2 regions of the Streptomyces sp. NPDC002577 genome follow, and region 1 is predicted to be linked to the other one. Evidence: riboswitches for the same ligand, from Rfam matches in the RefSeq annotation. Region 1 holds a riboswitch; the other holds the start of a gene.
The links. Region 1 has a riboswitch for ZMP and ZTP ahead of ACWD4J_RS24990 (bifunctional 5,10-methylenetetrahydrofolate dehydrogenase/5,10-methenyltetrahydrofolate cyclohydrolase). Riboswitches for the same ligand answer to the same signal wherever they lie in the genome.

Region 1 (4,373 bases):
GCCCCTGGCTGCTGCTCCTGCTGCCCGCCGCCGCACTCCCGCTGTGGGCCAACGCCCGCGGCCAGCGGCTGATCAACGCGGCGGAGACCGACACCGCCGAGTACCACCGCGTGCAGCGCCATCTGTTCAAGCTCGGCACGCGCGCGGCGACCGGCAAGGAGCTCAGGGTCGCGGGCGCGGGGGACGAGATCGTACGGCGGCAGAGCGCGGCCTTCGGTAAAGCGATCGAGGTCCGCTACCGGGCCCGGATGCGCTCCGCATGGCTGCGGGCGGCAGGCTGGACGGTCTTCACGCTCGGCTTCGGCGGGGGCCTCGCGCTCGTCGGCCACCGCACGGCACAGGGCCTCGGCACGCCCGGCGACCTGGTGCTGACGATCACCGTCGCGGCGGCGCTGCGCCAGTCCGTGCAGCAGGCGGTGATGCGAGCGGGCGGGGCGATCGACTCGATGCGGCTGATCGGCCCGTACCTGTGGCTGCGCGAGTACGCCGCCGAGCAGCGGGCCCGCACCGCAGGCACGGCGCCCAGCCCCGACGCGCTCCGTGAAGGCATCACCTTCACCGACGTGTCGTACGTCTACCCCGGCACGGAACGCCGCGCGCTCGACGGGATCAGCGTCACGCTGCCCGCCGGGGCCGTGATCGCGGTGGTCGGCGAGTTCGGCTCGGGCAAGACGACGCTGGTGAAGCTGCTGTCGAAGTTCTACCGGCCCGACGAGGGGCGGATCACCGTCGACGGAACCGATCTCGCCGAGCTCGACACGGACGCCTGGCGGGCCCGGACCAGCGCCGCGTACCAGGACTTCGGGCGCTTCCACACCGTGTTCGCCCAGACCGTCGGGCTCGGCGACCTCCCGCACATCGACGACCGCGAGCGCATCGCGGACGCGGTCCGGGCGGCCGACGCCGAGGGCCTGGTCGCCCGCCTCCCGGACGGCCTGGACACCCAGCTCGGCCGCGAACTGGGCGGCGTCGACCTCTCCGAAGGCCAGTGGCAGAAGACCGCGCTGGCCCGCGCCTCCATGCGCCGCGGCCCGCTGCTGTTCGTCCTCGACGAACCCACGGCCTCCCTCGACGCCCCGAGCGAACAGGCCATCTTCCAGCGCTACATGGACCGCGCCCGCACCCTCGCCAGCCGCACGGGCGCCGTGACCGTCATCGTCTCCCACCGCTTCTCGACCGTGAGCGGCGCCGACCTGATCCTCGTCCTCGACAAGGGCAGCCTGACCGAACACGGCACGCACGAGGAACTGCTGGCGCTGGGCGGGCGGTACGCGGATCTGTACGGCATCCAGGCGACGGCGTACGCGGCGTCCTGAGCCGCGGAACGCTCGATCGCCCACACACCGGCGACGTCCGCGCGCCGCCGGTACGGCGCGACCCGTGCCCGCCGTCTCCCAGCGGACGGGCACGGGGCAGAAAGGAGGCGCGCCGAACACCTCGACTCCACTACAGTGCGCCGTGGGCCGTGACTGGCGCTGAGGTGGAGCACCACCGGGGAGCGGTCTGACGAGAACGTCGATGCCGTGCGCCTGGGCGAGTGGTCGATCACGCCTGGGAGGCGATGATGTCCCCGACTCATACGGCCCAGCTCATGGACGGCACCGGCCTCGCCCGGCGCATCCTCGAAGAGACCGCCACCAGGGCGGCGGAGATCTCACAAAGCACGGGGGTCGCACCGTGCCTGGCGACGGTGCTGGTGGGCGAGGACCCCGCGTCTGTCACCTACGTCCGCATGAAACGGGCCCGCTGCGCCAAGGCCGGCATCCGGTCCCGCCACATCGGCTTGCCCGCCACCACCACGACCGCGGAACTGGTCGACACGCTCGCAACTCTCTCCCGCGATCCGGACGTTCACGGCATCCTGCTACAGCACCCCGCGGGCCCGGACATCGACGAGCGGGCGGCCTTCGAGGCCATCGCCCCGGAGAAGGACGTCGACGGCGTCACGGTGCACTCCTTCGGCGCGATGAGTTTCGGACTTCCCGGCTTCGTGTCCTGCACCCCGGGCGGGATCATGCGGCTGCTGGACGAGTACGGCGTCGAACTCGCCGGCAGACACGCCGTTGTGATCGGCCGTAGCGCGATCCTCGGCAAACCGGTCGGCATGCTCCTGCTCGCGCGGGACGCCACGGTGACGTACTGCCATTCCCGCACCGCGGACCTGCCCGCGATCGTCCGGGAAGCGGACGTTGTGGTGGCGGCGGTGGGCCGGCCCCGGCTGATCCGCGGTCAGGACATCAAGCCCGGCGCGGTGGTGATCGATGCCGGATACAGCCCGGGCAACGTCGGCGACGTGGACTTCGACACCGCCCGCACGCGCGCTCGTCTGATCACTCCCGTTCCCGGCGGTGTCGGACCGATGACCATCGCCGTTCTGCTGGCTCAGACGGTGGACGCCGCAGCGCACCAGCTCGGAATCCGGGAACGCCGACGTCATGTTCCCGGGAGGGGGATGATCCGGTCATGAACCAACGTCACCCGCATCTGCCCACCACCGAGGCTGCCGTCACGGCGATACGCGAGATCGCGCGTGAGCACAACCTGGAGTTGAGCGTCACGCACGACATCGGTGCTGACCAGACGTCCCGTCGGACGTCGGCCGGGGCCTTCACGGTTCTCGACCCGGACGGCTCGTTGCCGCACGAGGCGTTCATCGAGTTGGGGGGCTCTCCGTCCGTCACCGTCTGGATCTTCCCGGACGGCGACACGAAGATCACCGTCGAAGGCGTGGGGTTCGAGGACATCCCCCGCGACTCGGTTCCGGCGTTCCTGCGGGCTGTCTACGGCGGTCTGGCCCATGTAAGAGAGAGGTTCTTCCCGCCCGGTCGGTGGCTGATCGTTCCCTTGCCCGGAGACGAGACCTACAAGGAGCTGATCTTGCGCATGACACTCAGCCCCTGGCTTGTCCGCAACATCCGCGGCCAGGACAGCTAGGAGGGGTATGACCATGCTGCTGCACCGCGTCCTGCAAGCGGTTGGCCGGTTCAGTGAAGCCCACCCTTGGGACCACAACGCGCACTACCACCGGTGGATCCTGCGACAGCTCCCGCGGCGCTTCGACCGTGCCCTCGACGTCGGCTCCGGCAGTGGCGACCTGGCCAGGCTCCTGGCCACGCGCGCCAAGGAGGTGCACGGGATCGACTCCGATCCGGCGATCGTCGGCCGGGCGCAGGAACTGACCGCCCCGGCTGCCCCGGTGACGTTCTCCGTCGCGGATGCGCTCACCGGGATCCCCGCCGGTTCCTACGACGTCATCACGTGTGTCGCCGTCATCCACCATCTGCCGTTCACCGACGCGCTCACCGCCTTCCACCGGCACCTGGCACCGGGAGGAACGCTGGTGGTCGTCGGACTGGCTCGCGAGGAGACCCTCGGCGACCACCTGCTCAGTGTCGCCTCCATCCCGCTGAACGCCGCCATGGGCTGGTTCAAGAACAAGGGCCGTACGGCACCACGGCCGGTCTCGATGACCGCCCGGACCCGGCAGGCGGAGATGGGCTTCGCCCAGATCGTCCGCGAAGCCCAGCACGTCCTGCCGGGTGCGCGACTGCGTCGTCGCTTGTTCTGGCGATACACGTTGGTATGGCACCGGCCTTGAGCGGTCGGGTGCCAGTAGGCGGAGGGCGGCCGTTCCCCCCAAGGACCGGCCGCCCTCCTTCCTGCGCGGCTACTCCGCTACCGGCAGCCGCGCCCCGTCCCGCAGGAACAGCGGGATCCGGTCCAGGGGGGCGTCGACCGTCACGGCCGCTCCGCCCTCGTACTCCTCGCCCGTCCAGGCGTCCGTCCAGCGGGCGCCCGCCGGGAGATACACCGTCCAGGTCGTCGCGCCCGCCTCCAGCACCGGGGCCACCAGCAGGTCCGGGCCGAACAGGTATGCGTCGTCGACCGACCACGCCGTCTCGTCCTCGGGGAACTCGAGGAACAGCGGCCGCATCACCGGGAGGCCCTCCTCGTGGGCGGCGCGCATCACGTCGAGGACGTACGGCTTGAGGCGTTCGCGCAGGTGGAGGTACTTCTCGAGGATGGCGCCGGCCTCCTCGCCGTACGACCACACCTCGTTCGGACCGCCCGTCATGTCAGGGCCGAGCGGCATGCCCGGGTCGCGGAAGCCGTGCAGGCGCATCAGCGGCGACAGCGCGCCGAACTGGAACCAGCGGACCATCACCTCGCGGTACGCGGGGTCGTTCGGGTCGCCGCCGTGGAAGCCGCCGATGTCGGTGTTCCACCAGGGGATGCCGCACAGTGCGGTGTTGAGGCCCGCCGCGATCTGGCGGCGCAAGGTCGGGAAGTCCGTGCCGATGTCGCCTGACCACAGGGCCGCGCCGTAGCGCTGGCTGCCCGCCCACGCCGAGCGGTTGAGCGTGACCACCTCG
Region 2 (4,373 bases), on a different contig from region 1:
CCGCTCACCCGCTATCCCGACGGCTCGCTGCGCCCGTACTGGGACGAGAGCGCGTACTACGTCTTCTCGCTGCCCGAGGTCGAGGCGCTCGAGGAGGTCGTCGAGGAACTGCACCGCATGTGCCTGGCGGCGGCGCAGTGCATCGTGGACGAGGACCGGTTCGCGGATCTCGGCATCACCGATCCGCGACTGGCCGAGCTGGTCGCCGAGGCCTGGCGGCGCAGGGCCGAACTGCCCTCCGTCTACGGCCGCTTCGACCTCCGCCACGACGGAAGCGGCCCGGCCAAGCTCCTGGAGTACAACGCCGACACGCCGACGTCCCTGGTCGAGGCCGCGAGCCCGCAGTGGTTCTGGATGGAGGAGCGCTTCCCCGGCGCCGACCAGTGGAACTCCCTGCACGAACGGCTCGTCGACGCCTGGAAGAAGCAGGCCGCCCTGCTGCCGCCCGGCAGCCCCCTGTACTTCGCGCACTCCTCGGCCGACGAGCTCGGCGAGGACCTCATGACCGTCGCGTATCTGCAGGAGACCGCCCAGCAGGCCGGTCTCGACACCGAGTGGATCTCCATGGAGGAGATCGGCTGGGACCGGCTCTCCGGGCGCTTCGTGGACAACAAGCTCCGCTTCATCCGCAGCTGCTTCAAGCTCTACCCGTGGGAGTGGCTGACCACGGACCGCTTCGGCGAGCACGTCCTCGACACGCTCGACAACGGCGGCGGCACCGGCAGCACCCTGTGGATCGAGCCCGCCTGGAAGATGCTGCTGTCGAACAAGGCGCTCCTCGCCGTCCTGTGGGAGCTGTACCCGGGCCACCCGAACCTCCTGCCCGCCTACCTCGACGGTCCGCGCGAGCTCGCGGCCACCACCGGGTACGTCGCCAAGCCGCTGCTCGGCCGCGAGGGCGCGGGCGTCACGGTGCACGAGGCGGGCTCCGGCGACGCCGTCGTACGGGCAGAGCCGTGCTGCTACCAGGAGCTGGCGCCCCTGCCGTCGTTCGACGGCAACCGTGTGGTGCTCGGCGCCTGGGTGGTCCAGGACGAGTCGGCGGGGCTCGGTATCCGCGAGTCGTCGGGGCTGGTCACGGACGAGTACGCGCGTTTCCTGCCCCACGTGATCCTCTAGGCCCTGTCGGCCTTCAGCGGCGTGATTCTCCGGCCGTGAGGACGGCCCGCAGCTGATCCAGCCCCCAGTCCAGGTCCTCCTTGCTGATGACCAGCGGCGGGGCGATCCGGATGGTGGAGCCGTGGGTGTCCTTGACCAGGACGCCCCGGTCCATCAGCCGCTCCGAGATCTGTCGCCCCGTGCCGTGGGACGGGTCGATGTCGACGCCCGCCCACAGCCCGCGGCCGCGCACCTCCCGCACCGCGCCGCCGCTGCCGGCGAACAGCCGCAGCTCGTCGAGCAGATGCGCGCCCAGCTCAGCGGCCCGCTGCTGGTACTCGCCCGACCGCAGCATGTCGACGACCTCCAGCGCCACGGCACACGCCAGCGGGTTTCCGCCGAACGTCGAACCGTGCTCACCCGGTCTGAAAACCCCCAGCACCGCGCTGGACGCCACGACCGCCGACACCGGCACGATGCCGCCCCCGAGCGCCTTGCCGAGGACGTACACATCCGGCACGACGCCCTCGTGCTCGCACGCGAAGGTCTTCCCCGTACGGCCCAGGCCCGACTGGATCTCGTCCGCGACGAACAGCACGTTCCGCTCGCGGGTCAGCTCCCGTACGCCCTTCAGATAGCCGTCGGGCGGCATCAGCACCCCGGCCTCGCCCTGGATGGGCTCGAGCAGCACGGCGACCGCGTTCTCCGTGAGCGCCTCGCGCATCGCGGTCAGGTCGCCGTACGGGACGATCTCGAAGCCGGGCGTGTACGGGCCGAAGTCCGCCCGCGCCTCCGGGTCCGTGGAGAAGCTGATGATCGTGGTCGTACGGCCGTGGAAGTTGCCCGCCGCGACGACGACCTTGGCCATGCTGTCGGGCACGCCCTTGACCCGGTAGCCCCACTTCCGTGCGGTCTTCACGGCGGTCTCGACCGCCTCCGCACCCGTGTTCATCGGCAGCACCATCTCCATGCCGCACAGCTCGGCCAGCCGCGCACAGAAGTCCGCGAACCGGTCGTGGTGGAACGCCCGCGAGGTCAGCGTCACCCGCTCCAGCTGCGCCTGCGCGGCCGCGATCAGCCGCCGGTTGCGGTGCCCGAAGTTCAGCGCCGAGTACCCGGCGAGCAGATCGAGGTAGCGACGCCCCTCGATGTCCGTCATCCACGCCCCGTCGGCGGTCGCGATGACGACGGGCAGCGGGTGATAGGTGTGCGCACTGTGCGCCTCGGCAGACGCGATGAGCGCGTCAGCAGCACTCACGGGACCTCCGTCCGTACGGCAGAGAAGGCCAGGTGTGCCCTTTCTACCCGATTTGGGAGCTGTGCCCACCCGTTCCGCTGGGGCGGAACGGGTGGGCACAGCGGAACGGAGCCCAGCGCAGCGGTACCGCATCCTGGACCGGCAAGGCCGGCCCCCGGCCTTGCCGGTAGGCTGGCGGCGGGCCGTGACTGGCGCGCTGGGATGGGACCGACCATCGGGGAGCGGCCCGCGCAACCGTGTGCCGTGCGCCTGGGCCGACCCGTGCATCCCGAGTCCGCGTCCGGAGGTCCTACGCCATGCCAGAGCCCCTCTCCACCGAGTCCACCGCCTTCCGCAGCGCCCTCGAGGTGATCCGGGGCGTGGAGCCCCGCGTCGCCGACGCCATCGGCCAGGAGCTCGAGGACCAGCGCGCGTCGCTGAAGCTGATCGCCAGCGAGAACTACGCCTCGCCCGCCGTCCTGCTGACCATGGGCAACTGGTTCAGCGACAAGTACGCCGAGGGCACGATCGGCCGCCGCTTCTACGCCGGATGCCGCAACGTCGACACCGTCGAGGGCCTCGCCGCCGAGCACGCCAAGGAACTCTTCGGCGCCCGTCACGCCTACGTCCAGCCGCACTCCGGCATCGACGCCAACCTGGTCGCCTTCTGGGCCGTCCTCGCCGCTCGTGTCGAGGCCCCGGCGCTGGAGCGGGCCGGTGCCCGCCAGGTCAACGACCTCTCCGAGAAGGACTGGGCCGAGCTCCGCCGCGAGCTGGGCAACCAGCGCATGCTCGGCATGTCCCTGGACGCCGGCGGCCACCTCACGCACGGCTTCCGGCCCAACATCTCCGGCAAGATGTTCGACCAGCGCAGTTACGGCACCGACCCGGAGACCGGCCTCCTCGACTACGAGGCCCTGCGCGCCACCGCCCGCGAGTTCAAGCCGCTGATCATCGTCGCGGGCTACTCCGCGTACCCGCGCCTGGTGAACTTCCGCATCATGCGGGAGATCGCCGACGAGGTCGGCGCGACCCTCATGGTCGACATGGCGCACTTCGCGGGCCTGGTCGCGGGCAAGGTGCTCACGGGCGACTTCGACCCCGTACCGCACGCGCAGATCGTCACCACGACCACCCACAAGTCGCTGCGCGGCCCGCGCGGCGGCATGGTCCTGTGCGACGACTCGCTCGTCGAGCAGGTCGACCGCGGCTGCCCGATGGTGCTCGGCGGCCCGCTGCCGCACGTCATGGCCGCCAAGGCCGTCGCCCTCGCCGAGGCCCGGCAGCCGGCGTTCCAGGGCTACGCCCAGCGCATCGTCGACAACTCCCGCGCCCTCGCCGACGGCCTGATGCGGCGCGGCGCGACCCTGGTCACCGGCGGTACGGACAACCACCTCAACCTGATCGACGTCGCGACCTCCTACGGCCTCACCGGCCGCCAGGCCGAGTCCGCGCTGCTCGACTCGGGTGTCGTGACCAACCGCAACGCCATCCCGCAGGACCCCAACGGCGCCTGGTACACCTCCGGCATCCGGATCGGCACCCCTGCCCTGACCACCCGCGGGCTCGGCACCGCCGAGATGGACGAGATCGCCGCGCTGATCGACCGTGTGCTGACCTCCGCGGAGCCGGGCACGACCAGCAAGGGCGCCCCCTCCAAGGCGCAGCACGTTCTGGACGAGAAGGTCTCGGACGAGGTCTCGCGCCGGGCCGCGGAGCTGCTGGACGGGTTCCCGCTGTACCCGGGTATCGACCTCAGCTGACCTGCGTACCTGCGTACCGCCGCCCGGAGGCTCACCGAGCCCTCCGGGCGGCGACTGTGCATCTGCCGCCGACGGCACTGTGTTCCACGTCTCACCGGCCGCCGCTCGATGGCGGCCGTGGCCGCGCGCATCCTGGACGTATGCCGTCACCCTCCCCCATCGCGGGAGAAACGGTTCCACGGGAGCTGTCGCGGATCGGTTCCCAAGCTTTCGCGCGTACCTGAGAGAATGTTGAGCATGGTCTCTGATCACCCACCCGTCGCCCCGGGGCCCGA

Region 2: linked by a shared signal. The riboswitch ahead of ACWD4J_RS31075 (glycine hydroxymethyltransferase) and the one ahead of ACWD4J_RS24990 (bifunctional 5,10-methylenetetrahydrofolate dehydrogenase/5,10-methenyltetrahydrofolate cyclohydrolase) in region 1 are both predicted to bind ZMP and ZTP.

What each region holds. Positions count from the first base shown of each region.
Region 1 covers NZ_JBSFWK010000021.1:110,420-114,792, forward strand. Annotated here, with positions in the region: gene ACWD4J_RS24985 (ABC transporter ATP-binding protein) at 1-1,316, shown strand, start outside; ZMP/ZTP riboswitch at 1,456-1,542, shown strand; gene ACWD4J_RS24990 (bifunctional 5,10-methylenetetrahydrofolate dehydrogenase/5,10-methenyltetrahydrofolate cyclohydrolase) at 1,565-2,467, shown strand; gene ACWD4J_RS24995 (hypothetical protein) at 2,464-2,934, shown strand; gene ACWD4J_RS25000 (class I SAM-dependent methyltransferase) at 2,942-3,598, shown strand; gene ACWD4J_RS25005 (glycoside hydrolase family 31 protein) at 3,668-4,373, opposite strand, start outside.
Region 2 covers NZ_JBSFWK010000033.1:59,101-63,473, forward strand. Annotated here, with positions in the region: gene ACWD4J_RS31065 (glutathionylspermidine synthase family protein) at 1-1,119, shown strand, start outside; gene rocD (ornithine--oxo-acid transaminase) at 1,133-2,356, opposite strand; ZMP/ZTP riboswitch at 2,531-2,618, shown strand; gene ACWD4J_RS31075 (glycine hydroxymethyltransferase) at 2,653-4,098, shown strand; gene trpS (tryptophan--tRNA ligase) at 4,336-4,373, shown strand, end outside.